2 regions of the Streptomyces sp. NPDC042002 genome follow, and region 1 is predicted to be linked to the other one. Evidence: riboswitches for the same ligand, from Rfam matches in the RefSeq annotation. Region 1 holds a riboswitch; the other holds the start of a gene.
What was found. A riboswitch is a leader RNA that binds a small molecule or an ion and turns the genes downstream of it on or off. The one in region 1 is predicted to bind glycine.
Positions count from the first base shown of each region.

Region 2: it holds a riboswitch for glycine, as region 1 does, so the genes downstream of both, gcvP (aminomethyl-transferring glycine dehydrogenase) here and gcvT (glycine cleavage system aminomethyltransferase GcvT) in region 1, are expected to answer to the same signal.

Region 1 is NZ_JBVJCT010000023.1:69,228-72,948, reverse strand. It holds gene glyA (serine hydroxymethyltransferase) at 1-533, opposite strand, end outside; gene gcvH (glycine cleavage system protein GcvH) at 545-922, opposite strand; gene gcvT (glycine cleavage system aminomethyltransferase GcvT) at 1,107-2,240, opposite strand; glycine riboswitch at 2,275-2,387, opposite strand; glycine riboswitch at 2,388-2,484, opposite strand; gene ACZ6KY_RS27995 (AAA family ATPase) at 2,660-3,328, shown strand; gene ACZ6KY_RS27990 (enhanced serine sensitivity protein SseB) at 3,392-3,721, shown strand, end outside.
Region 2 is NZ_JBVJCT010000033.1:9,321-13,041, reverse strand. It holds gene gcvP (aminomethyl-transferring glycine dehydrogenase) at 1-1,757, opposite strand, end outside; glycine riboswitch at 1,935-2,030, opposite strand; gene ACZ6KY_RS32890 (PRC-barrel domain-containing protein) at 2,145-2,513, shown strand; gene ACZ6KY_RS32885 (DNA polymerase IV) at 2,438-3,721, opposite strand, start outside.

The sequences.
Region 1 (3,721 bases):
GGGTACGCCGACCAGCCCGCGATGATCACCTTCGGGCGGTGCTCCTTGGCGAGCCGCTCGACCTCGGCCATGTCGACCAGGCCGGCCTCGTCCACGTGGTACGCGACCACGTTGAACTGCTTGCCGGAGAAGTTCAGCCGCATTCCGTGGGTCAGGTGGCCGCCGTGGGCCAGGTCCAGGCCGAGGATGGTGTCGCCGGGCTGGGCCATCGCGAACAGCGCGGCCTGGTTGGCGGAGGCACCCGAGTGGGGCTGCACGTTGGCGTACTCGGCGCCGAAGAGCGCCTTCACCCGGTCGATGGCGATCTGCTCGGCCACGTCGACGTGCTCGCAGCCGCCGTAGTAGCGACGGCCCGGGTAACCCTCGGCGTACTTGTTGGTCAGGACCGAGCCCTGGGCCTCCATGACCGCGACCGGAGCGAAGTTCTCCGAGGCGATCATCTCCAGGGTGGACTGCTGGCGGTGCAGCTCGGCGTCGACGGCGGCCGCGACGTCCGGGTCCAGCTCGTGAAGGGGGGTGTTCAGAAGCGACATGCGGTGACTCCTCAGCCGGCGGTGAAGGCGGTGTACTCGTCGGCGGACATCAGGTCCTCGGGCTCGCCCGCGACGCGCACCTTGAACAGCCAGCCGCCCTCGAAGGGCGCGGAGTTCACGAGCGACGGGTCGTCCACGACGTCCTGGTTGGCCTCGACGACCTCGCCGTCGACGGGGGAGTACAGGTCGCTGACCGACTTGGTCGACTCCAGCTCGCCACAGGACTCGCCCGCGGTCACCGTGTCACCGACCGCCGGGAACTGGGCGTAGACGACATCGCCGAGCGCGTTGGCCGCGTACTCGGTGATGCCGACCGTCGCGACGCCGTCCTCGGCGACGGACAGCCACTCGTGCTCCTTGCTGTAGCGCAGCTTCTGGGGGTTGCTCATGACCTGAATTCTCCTGTACGCGTGGGAGTGCTGATGGAGGGAAGCGTGGGTGACCCGGGCGGATGTGCCCAGGGTCACGTCCGGAGCCCGACGGGATCGCCCGTCAGCGCCGGAGCCCGACGGGGATCCGTGTCATGTCCGGCCCGTGCGGACCGGTGTCACGTCCGGCCCGTGCGGACCAGTGTCACTTCCGGCGCTTGTAGAACGGCAGCGCCACGACCTCGTACGGTTCGTGGCTGCCCCGGATGTCCACACCGACACCGGCGGTGCCCGGCGCGGCGTGCGCGGCGTCGACGTACGCCATGGCGATCGGCTTGCCCAGCGTGGGGGACGGGGCGCCGGAGGTGATCTCGCCGATCACCTGGCCGCCGACGACGACCGAGTACCCGGCGCGCGGCACGCGACGCCCCTCGGCGATCAGGCCGACGAGGACCCGCGGCGGCTCGGAAGCGGCACGCTCGGCGGCTTCGGTCAGCGCCGCGCGCCCCACGAAGTCGCCGTCCTTCTCGAACTTCACGACCCGGCCGAGACCGGCGTCGAAGGGGGTCAGCGAGGTGGTCAGCTCGTGCCCGTACAGCGGCATGCCGGCCTCCAGGCGCAGCGTGTCGCGGCACGACAGACCGCAGGGGACAAGACCGGCGGGGGTGCCCGCGTCGGTCAGCGCCTGCCACACCTTCTCGGCGTCGGCGGGGGCGACGAACAGCTCGAAGCCGTCCTCGCCGGTGTAGCCGGTGCGGGCGATCAGGGCCGGAACGCCGGCCACCGTGCCCGGCAGGCCCGCGTAGTACTTCAGGCCGTCCAGGTCCGCGTCGGTGACCGCCTTGAGGATGCCGGAGGACTCGGGCCCCTGTACGGCGATCAACGCGTACGCGTCACGGTCGTCGCGCACCACGGCGTCGAAACCGGCGGCGCGCCCGGTCAGCGCGTCCAGCACCACCTGGGCGTTGGAGGCGTTCGCGACGACCATGTAGTGAGAGGAACCGGCTTCGTGCTCGGCCAGGCGGTAGACGATCAGGTCGTCCAGGATGCCGCCGTCCTCCTGGCAGATCATGGTGTAGCGGGCGCGGCCCACGCCGACGGTGGCGATGTTGCCGACCAGCGCGTGGTTCAGGAGAGCCGCGGCCTCGGGGCCGGTGACGGTGATCTCGCCCATGTGGGAGAGGTCGAAGAGGCCGGCCTTCGTGCGGACGGCGAGGTGCTCGTCGCGCTCGGAGCCGTAGCGCAGGGGCATGTCCCAGCCTGCGAAGTCGGTCATCGTCGCGCCCAGCGAGCGATGCAGGGCATCGAGCGCGGTGTGACGGGGTGCGGTGCTGCTCATCGGTCTGGCTCCCAAGGCATGACGGCGAGGTCGTTCCTCCCCATCTGTCATCGGAACCTGAGAGGTTCATCAGGACCCCGCGAAACGGTGGTCCTGATTTGCACCTTGGGTGGAGCCACCGGTGAGCGGCCCGCTTTTCAGATGTGCCTCGCCCGCGCGGTAACGGGGCCTGAGAGATTCAAGGGAGGGACTTGCTCCTTCGGCGCCCGGGTACACGTACCCAGGACTCTCCCGCGCGGATTCAAGCGGCCGGTATGCAGTTGGCGGGGCCATCATCGCACGTGCCGTCCGATCCCGGCAGACCGGCATCTGTAACCGGGCTGTGGCAGTCCGCGCATGAAAAGGGGAAGCGCCGGGCATTACCTTCTCTTTACAGTCGACGGGGATGGGACTCCACACCCAAGGGGAGGACGGTCACGGTGAACAGGACCACGGCGTACGCGACGACCTCGGGTCTCGCGCTGCCGGAGCAGCCCGGCGCACCGGCCCGGGAGGCGCGCGGCCCGCTGCCGGCGCCTGTCGTCCGGGACCTCCGCGACCGGGTCGGACACAGCCCGCACGGTCTCCGCTTCGGGGCGCGCGACCTCGTGGTGGTCACCGGACTGCCCGGCAGCGGAAAGTCGACGCTGATGCGGCGGGCCGTGCGGGGCGCGCGCGTCGACTCGCAGGACACCCGCGAGCGCTGGGACGGCCGGATGGCCCGCCTGGTGCCGTACGTCCTCTACCGCCCCCTCGTCCGCCTCGCGCACTACGCCGGCCTGCGCCGCGCGCTGCGGGGCGGCGGCGGACTCGTCGTGCACGACTGCGGTACGCAGGCCTGGGTGCGCCGCTGGCTCGCCCGCGAGGCCCGGCGCCGGGGCGGCGCGCTGCACCTGCTGCTGCTCGACGTCCCGCCGGGCACCGCGCGGGACGGGCAGCGCGAGCGCGGCCGGGGCGTCTCGCGCTACGCCTTCGCCCGCCATCGCGGCGCGGTCGCCCGGCTGCTGCGCTCCGCCGAGAGGGGAGACCTGCCCCCGGGGTGCGGCTCGGCGGTGCTGATCGACCGGGACGCGGCGGACGTCCTGCGCGGGATCGACTTCGGCCACTGACCGGTTGCGGTGGCCCACTAATCTTTCCAGCCGGAACAACGGTTCGAAGCGGGCGGTAGACAGATGGACTTTCCGGCACAGGCGCACCCCCATCCGCACGGCGGCTGGCCCGGCAACGAGCTGGAGGAGGTGTTGTCCTCCTCCCTCAGCATGCCCGCGGGGCCCTCGGCGGCCGCTCGTATCGTCGAGGCGCTCGGCCGCAGCTTCGTATGGGTGCCGCTGCCCAACGGCGGCGGCCCGCAGAGCGGTCCGCTCGATCTGCCCACGATGGACCTCGGGGGCCAGGTGTACGTCCCCGTCTTCAGCTCCGAGGAGCAGTTCCGCCAGGTCACCGGCGGCCACATGTCGTACACGATCGCGCCCGCCGTGGAGTTCGCCCGCGGCCTTCCGCCG
Region 2 (3,721 bases), on a different contig from region 1:
CCGCGGACGGCCAGCAGACCGGCCAGCTCGCCCTGCGAACCGGCGTTGGGCTGGAGCGACACCTTGTCGTAGCCGGTGACCTCGGCGAGCTGGTCCTCGAGCTCGTGGATGAGCGTCAGATAGCCCCGGGCCTGCTCGGTGGGCACGAAGGGGTGCAGCTGCCCGAACTCGGGCCAGGTGACCGGCTCCATCTCGGTGGTCGCGTTGAGCTTCATGGTGCAGGAGCCCAGCGGGATCATGCCGCGGTCGAGCGCGTAGTCGCGGTCGGAGAGCTTGCGCAGGTAGCGCAGCATCGCGGTCTCGGAGCGGTGCTGGTGGAAGACGGGGTGCGTGAGGTACTCGTCCGTGCGCAGCAGCGCGGCCGGCAGGGTGTCCTCCGCGCTCGCGTCCAGCGCCTCGATGTCGCCGTCGACGCCGAAGGCGGTCCACACGGCGGCCAGCTGCTCGCGCGTGGTCGTCTCGTCGCACGAGATCGACACCTGGTCGGCGTCGACGCGGTGGAGGTTGACGCCGTGGTCGCGGGCGGCGGCCACGGTCTCGGCGGCGCGGCCCGGGACCCGCACGGTGAGCGTGTCGAAGTACGCGCCGTGCACGACCTCGACGCCGCCGGCGGTGAGACCCGCGGCCAGGACCGTGGCGTAGCGGTGGGTACGCCACGCGATGGTCCGCAGGCCGTCGGGACCGTGGTAGACGGCGTACATGCCGGCCATCACGGCGAGCAGCACCTGAGCCGTACAGATGTTGCTGGTCGCCTTCTCGCGGCGGATGTGCTGCTCACGCGTCTGCAGGGCGAGGCGGTACGCCTTGTTCCCGTCGGCGTCCACGGACACACCGACCAGCCGGCCGGGGAGGCTGCGCGCGAACTTCTCGCGGACCGCCATGTAACCGGCGTGCGGTCCGCCGAAGCCCATCGGCACACCGAAGCGCTGCGTCGTACCGATCGCGATGTCCGCGTCGAGCTCGCCGGGCGAGGTCAGCAGGGTCAGGGCGAGCAGATCGGCGGCGACGGTGACGACCGCGCCCAGCTCGTGCGCCTGCTCGACGATCGGCTTGATGTCGCGTACGGCACCGGAGGCGCCCGGGTACTGGATCAGCACGCCGTTGATCTCGCGCCCGGCGAGGCCGGCCGGGATGCCGTCGGCGAGGTCGGCGACGACGATCTCGACGCCGGTCGGCTCGGCGCGGGTCTCTATGACGGCGATGGTCTGCGGCAGCGCGTCCGCGTCGACCAGGAAGAGGCCCTTCTTGTTCTTGCCCATGCGGCGGGACAGCGCCATCGCCTCGGCGGCGGCGGTGCCCTCGTCGAGGAGGGAGGCGCCGGAGGTCGGCAGTCCGGTGATCTCGGCGACGACGGTCTGGAAGTTCAGCAGCGCCTCGAGACGGCCCTGCGAGATCTCCGGCTGGTACGGCGTGTACGCGGTGTACCAGGCCGGGTTCTCCATGACGTTGCGCAGGATCACCGGCGGCGTGAACGTGCCGTAGTAACCGAGGCCGATCATCGAGCCGAGCACCTCGTTGCGGTCCGCGAGGGAGCGGAGCTCGGCCAGTACCTCGGCCTCGGTCCGCGCGGCCGGCAGCTTCAGGGCCTCGGCGTTCTTGATCACGTCCGGCACCGCGGCGGCCGTCAGCTCGTCGAGCGAGCCGTAGCCGACCTGCGCGAGCATCTTGGCCCGGGCTTCGGAGTCGGGCCCGATGTGGCGCTGCTCGAAGGGAATGCCCTGTTCGAGCTCGGAAAGCGGAATGCGAGGGGCGGTCATGGCGGAGGCCTCCTGGTCTGACGCGACCTTCGAGGGGCACCCCGGCACGGGTACCCCGACGGCCTCCCCCTCTGTCATCTCAACCTGAGAGTTTCACCGGGTCGTCCGCGGACGACCCGACTTTCACCGTCGGTGAGAGCGGAGGCCATCGGCACCCGCCCTGCTTTCCAGAGTGACCTCGTCCGTGCGGTACGTGAGCCTGAGAGATTCCGGGGAGGATTTGCTCCTTCGGCGCCTCCGGTGAAATCTGGAGGACTCTCCCGCACGGGATCAGCAGCCGTCTGCCAGCCTACCAGCGAGGACAAGACATCAGCCTTCGAGTGGCCGCCTTCACAAATGTGCTCTTTCGTAGTACTTACGGATGAGTTTGCGACCACTGGAGGGACCGTGCAGACCGACATCGATCCGCGCAACCTGATCGGCCGCAAGGCGTTCGACAGCAACGGCACCAAGATCGGCACGATCGACGAGGTCTATCTCGACGACGCGACCGGTGTCCCGGAGTGGGCGGCCATACGCACAGGGCTGTTCAGCAGGGACGCCTTCGTGCCCCTGGAGCCCAGCGAGATCGTCGAGGGGACCTTGCGCATCCCCTTCGACCGAGCCCTGATCAAGGACGCCCCCGACTTCGGCGTCGGGCGTCATCTCTCCCCCGAACAGGAACTCCAGCTCTACCACCACTACGGTCTCGACGTGGCGTCCCCGATACCGCCGGACCGGGACTTCGGCCGGATCGCGGGCACGGAGGACGCCTGAGCTTCCCGGGTGGCCGGATCCGCGTCGCGACTCCCGTCCGGGTCCGGGCCCGCGTCCGGGCCGGTGTACAGGTCCGGGCCCACGCCCGGACCTGGTCGTAGGCCCGGACGTTGCGTCGCGGCTTCTGACGCCGACGGCCCGGGAGCCGCCGGGAACCCGTCGGCGTCCCCGGGTCTTCGCTCCACCAGGGGCAGCGGATCCGCCGGTTCCAGCCGCGGATCGTCCGTCCGGAACGTCCGCACCCGCCCGGGCTCGGAATACGGAGTCTCGAACCGCACGGTGACCCGCCCCAGCCCGCTCCCCTGCACCCAGCCGTGCCCGTACTCGGCATGGCGCACATCGTGCCCGGAGGACCACCGCCGCTCCGCGGGCCGCCCCTCCTCCACCGGGGCGCCCTCGGCCGGCTCGTCCGCGGAATGCTCCTCGGCCACCGGCTCCCCCACGGCGGCGGCCTGCGCCTGCGCGAACAGGTCCTCCTGCGTGTAGTCGGCGAGCCCGGAGACGCCGACTCCCAGCAGCCGCACGCCTCCGGTCGTGTCCACGCCCTCCAGCAGCCGCGCGGCGGCCTCCCGGACGACCCCGGGATCGTCCGTGGGCCCCCGCAGCGTCTCGGACCGGGTCAGCGTCGAGAAGTCGTACCTGCGCACCTTCAGCACGATCGTCCGCCCCGACAGCCCGGCCCGGCGCAGCCGCCGCACACACCGGTCCGCGAGCCGCTGCACCTCCAGCTCCACCCGGACCCGGTCGTGGATGTCCACGTCGTAGGTGTCCTCGACCGACACCGACTTGGTCTCCCGTTCGGCCACCACGGGCCGCACGTCGTGGGCCAGCGCCATCGCGAACAGGGCGTGCCCGTGCGCCTTCCCCACCAGCCGTACGAGCTCGTCCTCGCCCGCCTCGGCGAGCTCCTCGACGGTGGTGATCCCGGCCCGCCGCAGATGGTCGCCGGTCGCCGGCCCCACACCCGGCAGCGTCCGCACCGGCATCGGCCCCAGCAGCGCGCGCTCGGTGCCCGGCTCGATCAGCACGAGGCCGTCGGGCTTGGCCTGCTCCGAGGCGATCTTCGCCAGCATCTTGGAGGCGGCGAGCCCCACCGACCCCGTGAGTCCCGTGACCGCCCGGATGTCCGCGCGCAGCTTGGCACCGGCCAGCCGCGCCGAGGCGTCGTCCCAGGCCGTCCCGCCCGCCTCCAGGTCCACGAACGCCTC